DNA from 2 places in the Mesorhizobium sp. B2-1-3A genome. Region 1 is predicted to be linked to the other one. Evidence: riboswitches for the same ligand, from Rfam matches in the RefSeq annotation. Region 1 holds a riboswitch; the other holds the start of a gene.
The links. A riboswitch is a leader RNA that binds a small molecule or an ion and turns the genes downstream of it on or off. The one in region 1 is predicted to bind S-adenosylmethionine.
Positions count from the first base shown of each region.

Region 1 (7,033 bases):
AATCTTTCGGGCGGCAACCAGCAGAAGGTGGTGCTGTCGAAGTGGCTGTTCGCCGACCCGGACGTGCTGATCCTCGACGAGCCGACACGCGGCATCGATGTCGGCGCCAAGTACGAAATCTACACGATCATCGCGCGCCTTGCCTCGGAAGGTAAGGCGATCGTGGTCATCTCGTCGGAGATGCCGGAATTGCTTGGCATCACCGACCGCATCTACGTCATGAACGAAGGTCGCATCGTGGGCGAAATGCCCGCGGCGGACGCAAGCCAGGAAAAAATAATGCGCGCCATCGTTCGGGGAGAAGGAAAAGCAGCATGAGCACCGAAAGCGCCCCCGCCCCGCAAGGCAACGTCACTGACGAACAGCGTCCACGCATCGCCGTCTCGGCGCTGACGGCGAACCTGCGCGAATACGGTCTGATCATCGCGCTGATTGTCATCATGCTGTTCTTCCAGTTCACCACGTCGGGAACGCTGTTCAAGCCGGTGAACCTCAGCAATCTGGTGCAACAGAACTCCTTCATCATCGTGATGGCGCTGGGCATGCTGCTGGTGATCGTTTCCGGCTATATCGACCTCAGTGTCGGATCGGTCGCGGGCTTCATCGGCGCGCTGGCGGCAAACATGATGGTGATCTGGCAGCTCGGACCGCTCAGCAATCCGCTGGTGGTTTCGATCGTCTGCCTGATCGTGGGCGGCCTTATCGGCGCGGCGCAAGGCTACTGGATCGCCTATCACCGGATACCAAGCTTCATCGTGACGCTGGCTGGCATGCTGATCTTCCGCGGCATCTGCCAGGCGCTGCTGGGCGGCGGATCCTCGGTGGGCCCCCTTCCGGACGGCTTCAAGGCACTGAGCTCCGGCTTCATCCCGGACGTGATCGGCCCGCTGACGCTGATCCCGCCGACGGTGAACGCCGCCGGCAAGACAATCATGGGCAGCGGCCTGACGCTGCATATGACGACGGTCGTGCTGGGCGTGATCGCCGTGCTGGCCTATGCCTATTTCGGGCTGCGCACCCGGCGCAAGCGCGAGCGCCATGGCTATGAAGCCGAACCCTTCCCCCTGTTCGTCGTCAAGACGCTGGTCGCCAGCGCGCTGGCGCTGTTCCTGGTCTATGAGTTCGCCAGCTACAGGGGGCTGCCGGTGGTGCTCCTCGTCATGGGCGTGCTGATCTCGCTGTTCGTCTTCGTCACCAAGCGTATGACCATCGGCCGCCGCATCTACGCAATGGGCGGCAACGCCAAGGCGGCGCAGCTGTCGGGCATCAACACCGAGCGGCTGACGCTCTACGTGTTTATCAACATGGGCGTGCTGTCGGCGCTCGGCGGCCTGATCATCGCGGCCCGCCTCGGCCAGGCCGTGCCGGCGGCGGGTCTGGGCTCAGAGCTCGATGTCATCGCCGCAGTCTTCATCGGCGGCGCCTCGGCGATGGGCGGCGTCGGCCAGGTCATCGGCGCGGTGGTCGGCGGCTTCATCATGGGCGTGATGAACAACGGCATGTCGATCATGGGCGTCAACGTCGACTGGCAGCAGGTGGTCAAGGGCCTGGTGCTGCTCGGCGCCGTGATCTTTGACGTCTACAACAAGAACAAGGCCTGACAGGAGCAATTCCAGGAAAAGCGCATCACGGTTTTCCCACAGGAATTGCACAGAAACAAAATACCGGGAGCGGCTCGGTTCCTCAAAGCTGAACCGCTCCCGCGAGGCAACAAGGAAGGCATACGGGTCTAGATCGCGATGGCGCCGGCAAATAGTCGGCATCAAGAAGTCCCCCAGGGGATCAAGCCCGCGAGCGCAATCCGGACGAAAAATTTCACCCGTGGCGCGGCGAGGTCCGAGCCGCGCAGGTCAAGGTTTGTCAAAAGGCAACCGGACCAAGGCAAATAAGAGAGGATTGATCATGCTGATCTCGCAGATTCTCGACGACGCCGAGACCATTCGTGTCGTGGCCCGCAGCGGCGGCAAGACCCGGATAATCAACGGCGCCCGCAGCGTCTATTCGCTGGCGATGGAAGCTGCCCGCACAGGCGTCGGCCTTGCCACCCTGATCGAGCGCAAGGGGCTTGGCGAGACGATCGATCTCGACGCCGCCTACAAGAAGGGGCGGCTGTTGTCGCCGATCAACCATCCCGATCCGGCTCACCTGCATCTCACCGGCACGGGCTTGACGCATCTCGGCTCGGCGGCGACGCGCGATTCCATGCACAAGAAGCTGAGCACCGATGGCGAGGAGCAGCTCACCGATTCCATGAAGATGTTCCGCATGGGCCTGGAGGGCGGCAAGCCCGCCAAAGGCCAGGTCGGCGTGCAGCCGGAATGGTTCTACAAGGGCAACGGCACCATGGCCGTGGCCCCAGGTGCGGCACTCCTGTCACCGGCCTTCGCCAAGGACGCCGGCGAGGAACCCGAGGTCGCCGGCATCTACGTCATCGGCGACGACGGCGCGCCCTTCCGTGTCGGCTTCACGCTGTCGAACGAATTTTCCGACCACGTGACCGAGCGCGTCAACTATCTCTTCCTCGCCCATTCCAAGCTGCGCAATGCCTCGTTCGGGCCGGAGATCCTGATCGGCGACCTGCCTTCCGACATCCGCGGCACATCGCGCATCGTACGCGACGGCAAGATGCTGTGGGAAAAACCGTTCCTGTCGGGCGAAGCGAACATGTCGCACACCATCGCCAATCTCGAACATCACCATTTCAAATATTCGGCGTTCCGCCAGCCGGGCGACGTGCATGTGCATATGTTCGGTACCGCGACACTGTCCTTCGCCGACGGGGTCAAGACCGAGGCCGGCGATGTGTTCGAGATCGAGGCGGGGGATTTCGGCCTGCCGCTGCGCAATCCGCTGGAGATCGAAAAGCCGGTGAAGGTGGTTGTAAAGGCGCTGTGAGTGGTGATCTCCCCCCTCGTGGGGGAGATTGGCAGTGTCACCGCGCGGCGCGAAAGTGCTTGGACAGCTTCAGGCCTTGCGCCTGGTAGTTGGAGCCCAGATCGGTGCCGTAGAGCGCCTGCGGGCGCTTCAGCATGTGCTCGTAGACCAGCCGGCCGACGATCTGGCCATGGTCGAGGATGAACGGCACTTCATGGCTGCGCACCTCCAGCACGGCCCGGCTGCCGGTGCCGCCGGCTGCCGAATGGCCGAAGCCCGGGTCGAAGAAGCCGGCATAGTGGACGCGGAATTCGCCGACCAGAGGGTCGAACGGCGTCATCTCGGCGGCATAGAGCGGCGGCACGTGGACCGCTTCCTGGCTGACGAGGATGTAGAATTCGTCGGGGTCGAGCACCAGTTCGCCCGCGCCGCTCTTGTGGATCGGCTCCCAGAAATCGACGACATCCTGCGCCGCGCGCTTGTCGACGTCGACGAGACCGGTGTGATGCTTGCCGCGGTAGCCGACCAGCCCGTCACTGTCGCCATTGAGATCGATCGACAGCGCGATGCCGCCGCCGGAAATGTTAGGCGGCTCGGTGGCGACCAGCATTTGCGCGCGGTGGAGTTCGTGCAGCTCGGCCTCCGAGAGCAGCGCATTGCCGGTGCGGAAGCGGATCTGCGACAGGCGTGAGCCGGTGCGCACCACGATCGGGAAGGTGCGTGGGCTGACCTCCAGATAGAGCGGACCATTGTAGCCGGCGGCGATCTTGTCGAACTCGTGGCCTCGGTCGGTCATGACACGGGTGAAGATGTCGAGCCGCCCGGTCGAGCTCTTCGGATTGGCCGAGGCGGAAATCTCCGCCGGCAATGCCAGGCTTTCAAGCAGAGGCACGATGTAGACGCAGCCGGTTTCCAGCACCGCGCCGTCGGCAAGATTGATCTCGTGCAGCTTCAGCCGGTCGAGCTTCTCCGAAACCTTGTGATTGGGGCCGGGCAGGAAGGAGGCCCGCACCCGCCATGCCCTGTCGCCGAGTCTCAGATCGAGACTGGCCGGCTGGATCTGGTCGGCATCGAGGGCACGCGGCGACTTCAGCGCGCCGGACTGGAACAGCGCCGAAATGTCCTGATCGGGAAGAATGCCCGTCTCTCGCAAGGCTTCGCTCCTAGAGGGCAGGCTTTGTCGAACCCGCTTGGTACAAACCTCTTAATGAAGCCGGCAATTGACGCAAGCGTGGGACGGGTCTAAAGGGTCGTTATCCCGTGGTGATTTGGCCGGTCGGCTTGCAGCCACGTTAAACAAGTCGCTAAAGGACCGTCGGGCCGCAAGGCCGTATGGACCGGTTGCGACTTTCGCGGCCGGTTTTTTTGTGTCTGGAACAAAAGCGATGAGCACCAAGAAGCGCAACTGGAAGCCTCAGACAGCCCTCGTGCATGGCGGAACCCTGCGTTCCGGCTTCGGCGAAACCTCCGAGGCGATGTATCTGACGCAGGGCTATGTCTACAAAACGGCGCAGGCGGCCGAAGCCCGGTTCAAGGGCGAGGAACCAGGTTTCATCTATTCGCGCTACGCCAATCCGACCGTCGACATGTTCGAAAAGCGCATGTGCGCGCTCGAAGGCGCGGAGGATGCGCGCGCCACGGCGTCGGGCATGGCCGCGGTGACGGCGGCCCTTCTGTGCAGCGTCAAGGCCGGTGACCATATCGTGGCGGCGCGCGCGCTGTTCGGCTCCTGCCGCTGGGTGGTCGAGACGCTGGCGCCGCGCTACGGCATCGAGGCCACGCTGGTCGACGGCACCGACATCGCCAATTGGGAAAAGGCGGTCAGGCCCAACACCAAGCTGTTCTTCCTGGAAAGCCCGACCAATCCGACACTGGAAGTGGTCGACATATCAGCCGTCGCCGCGCTTGCCAATTCAATCGGCGCGCGGCTTGTCGTCGACAATGTCTTCGCCACGCCTTTGCAGCAGAAGCCGTTGCAGCTTGGCGCGCATATCGTCGTCTATTCGGCGACCAAGCACATCGACGGCCAGGGCCGCTGCCTCGGCGGCGTGATCCTGTCGGACAAGAAGTGGATCGACGAGAACCTGCACGACTATTTCCGCCACACCGGCCCCAGCCTGTCGCCCTTCAATGCCTGGACGTTGCTGAAGGGCCTGGAGACGCTGCCGCTGCGCGTGCGCCAGCAGACGGAGAGCGCCGGCAGGATCGCCGATTTTCTCGCCGAACAGCCGCAGATTGCTCGTGTCATCTATCCCGGCCGCGCCGACCACCCGCAGGCCGATATCGTCAAGAAGCAGATGTCGGGCGGCTCGACGCTGATCTGCCTCGATGTCAAGGGCGGCAAGCAGGCAGCCTTCGCCCTGCAGAATGCACTCGACATCGTGCTGATCTCGAACAACCTTGGCGACGCCAAGAGCCTGATCACCCATCCGGCGACGACGACGCACAAGAATTTAAGCGACGAGGCCCGCGCCGAACTCGGCATCGGGCCTGGTACGCTGAGATTGTCTGCTGGCCTGGAAGACACCGACGACCTTCTGGAAGACATCGCACAGGCGTTGAAAGCCGCCAAATAGCAGGCCGTCCAGGCAGCGTCGCCTGCGGCGGATTCAGGCTCGCGACGGCGCCTCTTCAAGTTCGGCGGCCTTGGTGCCGATGGTCATCGCATTGCCGCGCCAGTCGACGGCGCCGCCGAGCCAGCCGCGTGCCCACATCGCCGGCAGGATCAGGTCACGCACCACGATCGCCGCGACCATGCGCGGCGACAGGTACCAGCCCTTGGACCAGGCCAGTGCACATTCCGGGAAGTAGAAGGCCGCCAGCACGGCGACGGCCGTCAGCGGCAGGCTGAAGCCGGCGCTTGCCGCCGCAACCAGCGCAAGCACCAGCGGCACCACCGCGCCGGTCAGGATTTCAGGTGCGAAGAACAGCGGAAAGGTGACGCGGCGCAGGCGCGCCCAGCGGGCCTGGCGCGACCAGATCTCGCCAAGCGTGCGCCGGCCAAGCGGCTGTTCGAAGGGCGAGGCGACGAGATTGACGCGCAGGCCGAGCCCATTGACCAGCTTGGTCGCGGCGGCGTCCTCGGCGATTTCGGCGGCCAGCGCGCGGATGCCGCCATTGGCATCCAGCATCGGCTTGTTCCAAAGCATGCTCTTGCCCTGGGCAAAGCCAAGGCCGAGCGCCTCACCGGCATACTGCCAGCGGGCCTGCAGGGTGTTGAGGAAGGCGCATTCGACCTCGGCCCAGAAGCCATCCGGCCGCGAGCCGATCGGCGTCGAGCAGACAAGGCCCGTGTTTGGCCGCCACGCCGCCATCAGATGCTGGATGTAATCCCCGGGCATCAGCACGTTGGAATCAGCCAGGATGACCCATTTGTGCCGCGCGGCTTCCCAACCCTTGACGCAATTGTTGAGCTTGGGATTGGCGCTGACGCGATCGTCACCGATCAACAGCCGGGCCGGCAGCTTGGGGAAACGGGCAATGGCTTGTCTGATCAACCCGACCACCGGATCATCGGCATGGGCAACGCAGAAGATCAACTCGTAGCGCGGCCAGTCGAGCGAGAAGGCGCGCTCCAGCGTCTCGTGCGTGAACGGCTCGACGCCACGCGACGGCACGACAATCGACACCGGCTGCGATTTGCCGGCTGGCGGCGAGATCGTAGTGCGCCGTTTCAGCTGTGAGGCCGCCAGCGCGATGCTGGCAGCGTTTGAAAGGATAAGAGCAGTCGAAAGCGAGGCGGCTATGATAGTGAGTTCCATCGAGATCTGGGCGCTCCAGAAGAGACGGGCCGCGGTGTGGCCGCTTTCAACAGTTCGACAGAGCGCCGAGTCGCTCGGTTCGCGCACACCACCATTGTCATGTGTCACTTAAATGACATTCTTTGCCGGCACCTGCCTTTCGAGGACGAGCGCGACAAGACGCGCACGTTGACCTCCTCGCCTGGAGGGCCGAAAGTTTTGTTTGTTTGAGCATGATCTTTGGACAGGCGGAAACCGTTTGGCCGGGAAAACCGGTCCACTTTTCGGGATCATGCTCGATATCGTTTTGGAGCCGCTTATGTACCGCGCAGTCACGCGCAACATCGAAGTGCAGGTCAGGCCGTTCTATCTCGAGGACCGTTCGGATCCTTCCGAGAACCGCTATGTCTGGGGTTACC
Region 1 is NZ_VFWK01000007.1:210,393-217,425, forward strand. It holds gene mmsA (multiple monosaccharide ABC transporter ATP-binding protein) at 1-318, shown strand, start outside; gene mmsB (multiple monosaccharide ABC transporter permease) at 315-1,601, shown strand; gene araD1 (AraD1 family protein) at 1,903-2,895, shown strand; gene FJ977_RS28190 (2'-deoxycytidine 5'-triphosphate deaminase) at 2,933-4,027, opposite strand; SAM riboswitch at 4,125-4,202, shown strand; gene FJ977_RS28195 (O-succinylhomoserine sulfhydrylase) at 4,260-5,450, shown strand; gene FJ977_RS28200 (ceramide glucosyltransferase) at 5,484-6,635, opposite strand; gene apaG (Co2+/Mg2+ efflux protein ApaG) at 6,934-7,033, shown strand, end outside.

Region 2 (7,033 bases), on a different contig from region 1:
TATCCCCCGCGCCACCTCCTCCAGCCAATGGTCGCGGATGCCAAGTGCTTCCAGATGCTTCAGCGTGCTGAGTACATAATCCTCGTTGTTGCCGGACTGGCCGACCGCGCCGCGCACCAGCGCCGCCGCGTCCGCCGTGTCCAGCGCGCCGGCATATTGCTCATGTTTGCGGTCGACGATGTAGGCCACGGCTTCGACCATACCGCCGCCGTCGAGCCGGACCTTGAGGGTGCGTTCGAGATAGACTGATGTGACGAGTTCACGCTCGCGCAGATAGGCGATGACCTCGTCGCGCAATTCCCCGGGCACACGGAAAGCCAGGCCGACGCAGGAGCCGCCATGGTCGAGGCCGAGCACCAATCCGGGCCGCTGGCGCGTGCCGCGGTGCACGAAGGAATAGACGCAGAGCGAGCGGCGGTAGCCGTGCAGCTGGGCGCGGCGTGTCTCGATATGCGCGAAACCCGGCCGCCAGATCAGCGAACCGTAGCCAAACACCCAAAAATCGCCCATATCGCCGCGCCTGATTGCAAAAAGAATGGCTACACCGCACCGGAAACCGGTGTTTTTTCCAACCGTCCCCGGCTACCTATTCGTCTCTGTCTGCCCAGTGTTGTCGGAATCGAAGGTCCGTCCGCCAATACCCATGCGTTAATGAGAGCCAAAGCATGACGTCAAGTGACGAACGCCAACCAAAGTCCCGTCGCGGCCTGTTCTGGCTTGTGACGTTCGTCATTGTGCTGTTTGCCATTTACAGCGGCGGCTGGTTCTACCTGGCCAGCAGGGTCCGGGCTGAAGCCGACAAGGCGGTTGCCACGCTCAACAAGAGCGGCATCGAAGCCGGTTGCGCCAATCTCCAGGTCACCGGCTATCCCCTGAGCTTTGCCGTCTCTTGCGACAACCTGGCGTATGAGGACGATGCCAAGAACATCGCGGCCTCGGCCGGCTCCTTCAATGCCGTCGCCCAGATCATCCAGCCTTTGTCGCCGGTCGCCGATCTGCGCGGCCCGCTCAGGACCTCAGTCCCCGGCATGGTGCCGCTGTGGATCGACTGGGACAATCTGCAGGCCAACGTGAAACTGTCATGGCCGCTGCCGCGGCGCATTGCGCTGCAGGCGGAGGGCCTGTCCGGCCAGACCGATCCGGCCGACGACACCGATCCGGTGGAATTGTTCAGCGCCGGCAGGGCAGCCGGCCAGTTGCAGCCGAACGGCGTGGATCTCGACTATGTCGGCAGCTTCACCGATCTGGAGATCGACCCGGATGCGATCGGCGGGCGCGTGCTGCCGGCGCTCGATGCCAGCGGCGATGCCACGCTGAAGAACGGCGTCGCATTGATCGGAACGCAGGTGAAGAGCCTGCGCGGCCAGAGGGTCGATATTCGCAACCTCGATTTGTCGTCGGGCACGGCGAGAGTTACCGTTTCCGGGCCGTTGTCGGTCGATGCCGAAGGCCTTGTAGATGCCGACCTGATGATCAGGATCAAGGATCCGAAGGCTGTGGCATCCATCCTTGCCGGCGCCATACCCGAGCAGAAGAACGCGATCGAACAGGGTTTCGCGGCGTTGGCGCTGCTTGGCAGCGAACCATCGATGCCGCTGAAGGTGGTCAAGGGCAAGGCCTCGCTCGGCTTCATCCCGCTCGGCAAGATCAAGCCGGTTCAATAGCGCTGCCATGGCAAGACCAGCGAGGCTCCTGAGTGTCGGCGCGCTGACGCTGGACACGATCCTGCGTGTCGAGACACTGCCCACGCATCAAGGAAAATTCATCGCCTCCGACGGCGTCCAGATCGCTTCTGGCATGGCCACCAGCGCTGCTTGCGCAGCGCATCGCCTGGGCGCCGACGTGTCGCTGTGGGCGAGTGCCGGCGATGATCCGGTCGGCGATCAACTGATTGCCGGGATCGAGGCCGAAGGCGTCGACTGCAGCTACGTGCGCCGCGTCAGCGGCGCCCGCTCGGCGCTGGCATCGATCCTGGTCGACGCCCATGGCGAACGCATCATCGTGCCTTTCTATGACAGCTTGGCCCAGACCGATCCCGATTCTTTGCCTTTCGCCGACATCGCGGCATTCGATGCCGTGCTGGCCGACGTGCGCTGGCCGGGTGCGGCGGCCCTTGCCCTGAAGACGGCACGCGCCGCCGGCCGGCCTGCGATTCTCGACGCCGATACCGCGCCGCTGGCGGTGCTGGAGCGGCTGTTGCCGCTGGCTTCTCACATCGTTGCCTCGGAGCCGGCAGTCCGCATCATATGCGGCCAGGCGCTGGACCTGGGGCGCGCCTGCACTGACCTCGCCTCCCGCACCGATGCCCTCGTCGCGGTCACCGGCGGCGCGGCGGGCACCTGGTGGTTCGATCGCGCGGCCGGATCATCCCGCCATGTCGCTGCGCCAGGGATCAAGGCGGTCGACACGCTCGCCGCCGGCGATGTCTTTCACGGCGCCTTTGCCGTCGGGCTGGCGGAAGCCATGCCGGTCGAACAGGCCATGCGTTTTGCGAGTGCCGCCGCCGCGCTCAAGTGCCTGCGCTTCGGCGGCAGGCTCGGTGCGCCGGACCGGGCCGAGACACTGGCCATGGTCGCGGCGACATGGCCTGAAACAGCCTAATTCTTCGACGGGTGCTCGATCGCCTGACGGCCGAAATCGGGCACATCAATGTCCTGGCCCGCCTCGATGATCGAGCGGCGCACCGCGCGGGTGCGGGTGAACAGGTCGAACAGCTTATCGCCGTCGCCCCAGCGGATCGCCCGCTGCAGGAATGCCAGGTCTTCCGAGAACCGCGCCAGCATTTCGAGGATGGCGTCCTTGTTGTGCAGGCACACGTCCCGCCACATGGTCGGGTCGGAGGCGGCCAGGCGCGTGAAGTCGCGAAAGCCGGAGGCGGAATATTTGATCACTTCCGTCTTGGTCACCGATTCCAGATCGTCGGCGGTGCCGACGATGTTGTAGGCGATGATGTGCGGCAAATGCGAAACGATGGCGAGCGTCATGTCGTGATGCTGCGGGTCCATCGTGTCGATGTTGGCGCCGCAGCGGCGCCAGAATTCCGACAGCCTTTCCAGAGCGCCCGGATCGGTGCCTGGCAGCGGCGTGAAGATACACCAGCGATTGTCGAACAGGTCGGCGAAACCGGCATCCGGTCCGGATTTCTCGGTACCCGCCAGCGGATGGCCGGGAATGAAATACACGCCGTCAGGCACATGCGGCTGCATCTGCGCGATGACCGAGGCCTTGGTCGAGCCGACATCGGTGAGGATCGCGCCCTTCTTCAGCGCCGGCGCGATCTCCTGCGCCACCGCGCCGGACGAACCGACCGGCACCGAGACGATGATCAGATCGGCGTCGCGGACCGCTTCCTTGGCGTCGGTCGTATAGGAATCACCCAGCCCAAGCTCCTGCGCCCGCGCCAGCGTCGCCGCGCTGCGGGTCGAGATGGCAACGTGGCCGGCAAGGCCCTCGCGGCGGATGACGCGGGCCAGCGACGAGCCGATCAGGCCGATGCCGACCAGCGCGATCTTCTCAAACATCGGTGATGTCATGGCGTTAGAGCTTTCGGGCGTTCTAGCTTTTCAGGAATGTCGTGAGCGCGGCGACGACGCCGCGATTGGCCTCTTCGGTGCCAACGGTCATGCGCAGCGCGTTGGGAAAGCCGTAGCCGGAAACGCGCCGCAATATGTAGCCGCGCGCTGTCAGGTAATCGTCCGCCGCCGCCGCCGAATGCTTCTGGTCGTCTGGAAAATGAATGAGGAGGAAATTGCCGACGCTGGGCGTCACCCGCAGCCCAAGCCCGGTCATCTCCGCGCTCAGCCAGGTGAGCCAGGTCTCGTTATGCGACACGCTGCGCTCGACATGGGCGCGGTCGCGGATCGCGGCGATGCCGGCCTCGATCGCCGTCGCATTGACGTTGAAGGGACCACGCACGCGATTGATGGCGTCGACGATGTGCATCGGCCCGTACATCCAGCCGATCCGCGCTCCGCCAAGGCCGATCTTGGAGAAGGTGCGCGTCATCACCACGTTCTCCGCGCTGCCGACCAGCTCGATGCCGGCTTCGTAATCGTTGCGGCGGACATATTCGGCATAGGCCGCGTCGAGCACCAGCAGCACATGTTTGGGCAGGCCGGCATGCAGGCGACGCACCTCCTGGAACGACACATAGGTGCCGGTTGGATTGTTGGGATTGGCGAGGAACACGATTTTCGTGCGCGGCGTGACGGCGGCCAGCATCGCATCGATGTCGGCGCGCTCTTCGGTCTCCTTGATCACAACCGGGGTGGCCCCGGCCGACTGGATGTAGATCTTGTAGACCATGAAGGCGTGTTCGGTGAAAATGGCCTCGTCGCCGGGCGCCAGATAGGTCTGCGCCAAAAGGCCGAGGATCTCGTCGGAGCCGTTGGAGCAGATGATGTTCTGCGCGTTGAGGCCATGCACCTCGGCGATCGCCTCGCGCAACCGCCTGGCGGTGCCATCGGGATAGATGTCGAGTTTGGCGGCGACGTCGCGGGCGGCTTCGATGGCCTTCGGTGACGGACCGAGCGGGTTCTCGTTCGACGACAGCTTGTAGACCTTGGCGACACCGGCCGGCGCCGTGCTCTTGCCGGGCACATAGGCGTCTATGTCCATGATGCCCGCGCGCGGGGTTGGACGTGCCTGATCCGGTGTCTGGTTCATTTTTTGCAAAATCCGTCGAAAATGCCTCCATCCGGAGGCCGCAGCGGAAATACAAGCCATGGCCGGCAATGTCGAGAGGCGGCGGTGGGGCCAGCAGCCGGCCCAACCTCCGGCATTGACGGCGAGGCGGGCGAGTTCTAGAAGGACGGTGACAGTTCCGTGGTGATTTGGCCGGTCGGCTTGCAGCCACGTTAAACAATTCGCTAAAGGGCCGTTTGCGTGACGTAACCGGCTTTGCGAATGGCAATGCCGGTTTTTTATTGTCCGCGGCCGGCCGGACAAAACGCATCGGCGGCGATTTTCGTTGGGCACGATGCAGCAAGTGAGTACGTGAATGGCCGCTCTGCGTGCAGGAAAGACCAACAACGAGGCCGACCAACCGTCGAGCCCGGTGTTGCGCTTCGGGCCCGACCAGCCGCTCAAGCTCGACGCCGGCACGCTTTTGTCGCCGTTCCAGATCGCCTACCAGACCTATGGCACGCTGAACGATGCCCGCTCCAATGCCATTCTCGTCTGCCATGCGCTGACCGGCGACCAGCATGTCGCCAACACCAACCCGGTGACCGGCAAGCCGGGCTGGTGGGAAGTGCTGATCGGCCCCGGCAGGATCATCGACACCAACCGTTTCTTCGTCATCTGCTCCAACGTCATCGGCGGTTGCCTGGGCTCCACCGGTCCCGCCTCGACCAATCCCCTCACCGGCAAGCCCTATGGGCTCGACCTGCCTGTCATCACCATTCGCGACATGGTGCGCGCGCAGAAGATGCTGATCGACCATTTCGGCATCGAGAAGCTGTTCTGCGTGCTCGGCGGCTCAATGGGCGGCATGCAGGTGCTGGAATGGGCGTCGAGCTATCCCGAGCGCGTCTTTTCGGCGCTGCCGATCGCTACGGGTGCCCGCCATTCCTCGCAGAACATCGCCTTCCACGAGGTCGGCCGGCAAGCCGTCATGGCTGATCCGGACTGGCATGGCGGCAAGTATTTCGAGCATGGCAAGCGCCCGGAAAAGGGTCTGGCGGTGGCGCGCATGGCGGCCCACATCACCTATCTCTCGGAAGCCGCCCTGCACCGTAAATTCGGCCGCAATCTGCAGGATCGCGACCACCTGACTTTCGGCTTCGACGCCGACTTCCAGATCGAAAGCTATCTGCGCCACCAGGGCATGACCTTCGTCGACCGCTTCGACGCCAACTCCTATCTCTACATGACGCGGTCGATGGACTATTTCGACCTCGCAGCCGATCATGGCGGCAGGCTGGCGGATGCCTTTGCCGGCACCAAGACCCGTTTCTGCCTGGTGTCGTTCACGTCGGACTGGCTGTTTCCGACCGAGGAGAGCCGCTCCATCGTGCACGCGCTCAACGCCGCCGGCGCCTCGGTATCCTTCGTCGAGATCGAGACCGATCGCGGCCACGACGCCTTCCTGCTCGACGAGCCGGAACTGTTCGCCGCCATCAACGGCTTCATCGGCTCCGCGGCCCGCGCCAGAGGGCTAAGCGCATGACCCCGCAAAGTTGCAGACTTTCAGGATCAGGCTCATGCGCCATACAGGAGGCGACATCATGAGCGTCAACGGCAGCCAGCGCGTCGACCTCGAGGTCGTCGCCAACCTCATTCCGCCACAGTCGCGCGTGCTCGACGTCGGTTCGGGCGACGGCTCCTTGCTTGAATTGCTGCAGGAAACCAAACAGGTCGACGGCCGCGGGCTTGAACTGTCGCAGCGCGGCGTCAACGAATGCGTGGCGCGCGGCCTCTCTGTCATCCAGGGCGATGCCGACAAGGATCTCGAATTCTATCCCGACAAGGGTTTTGACTTCGTCGTCCTGTCGCAGACCTTGCAGGCGACCCGCAACCCGAAGCTGGTGCTCGACGAACTGCTCAGGATCGGCAACAGGGCGATCGTCTCTTTCCCCAATTTCGGCCATTGGCGGGTGCGCCTGTCGCTGTTCGTCAAGGGCCGCATGCCGGTGACCCAGGACCTGCCCTATTCCTGGTACGACACGCCCAACATCCACTTCTGCACCATCCGCGACTTCGTCAACCTGTGCGATGAGCTCGGCGCGACGGTGGAAAAGGCGACCGCGCTCGACGCAGCCGGCCAGAAGATCGGCCTGTCGATGCCCTGGTGGTTCTGGAATTTCTTCGGCCAGCAAGCGGTGTTCTTGCTGAAGCGGTAAGGCATGGAACGTCTAGCCCAGGACATCCGTGGCCTTGTGCGGGTGCTCGACACCGTCGGCGAACACCACATCGGATCGGGAATTGTCCGTGCGCAGGGCCAGTATTGCCTGATAGGCGGGCGAATCATACCACCGGCGCATCTGCCGCCGGTCGGGAAACTCGATGATGATGAGGTTGCCCGGCCAATCGT
Region 2 is NZ_VFWK01000003.1:657,840-664,872, forward strand. It holds gene FJ977_RS14495 (gamma-glutamylcyclotransferase) at 1-510, opposite strand, end outside; gene FJ977_RS14500 (DUF2125 domain-containing protein) at 666-1,664, shown strand; gene FJ977_RS14505 (sugar kinase) at 1,672-2,601, shown strand; gene FJ977_RS14510 (prephenate/arogenate dehydrogenase family protein) at 2,598-3,533, opposite strand; gene hisC (histidinol-phosphate transaminase) at 3,556-4,665, opposite strand; SAM riboswitch at 4,815-4,892, shown strand; gene FJ977_RS14520 (homoserine O-acetyltransferase) at 5,000-6,169, shown strand; gene metW (methionine biosynthesis protein MetW) at 6,228-6,842, shown strand; gene FJ977_RS14530 (DUF1330 domain-containing protein) at 6,855-7,033, opposite strand, start outside.
Region 2: another riboswitch for S-adenosylmethionine. It lies ahead of FJ977_RS14520 (homoserine O-acetyltransferase); the one in region 1 lies ahead of FJ977_RS28195 (O-succinylhomoserine sulfhydrylase).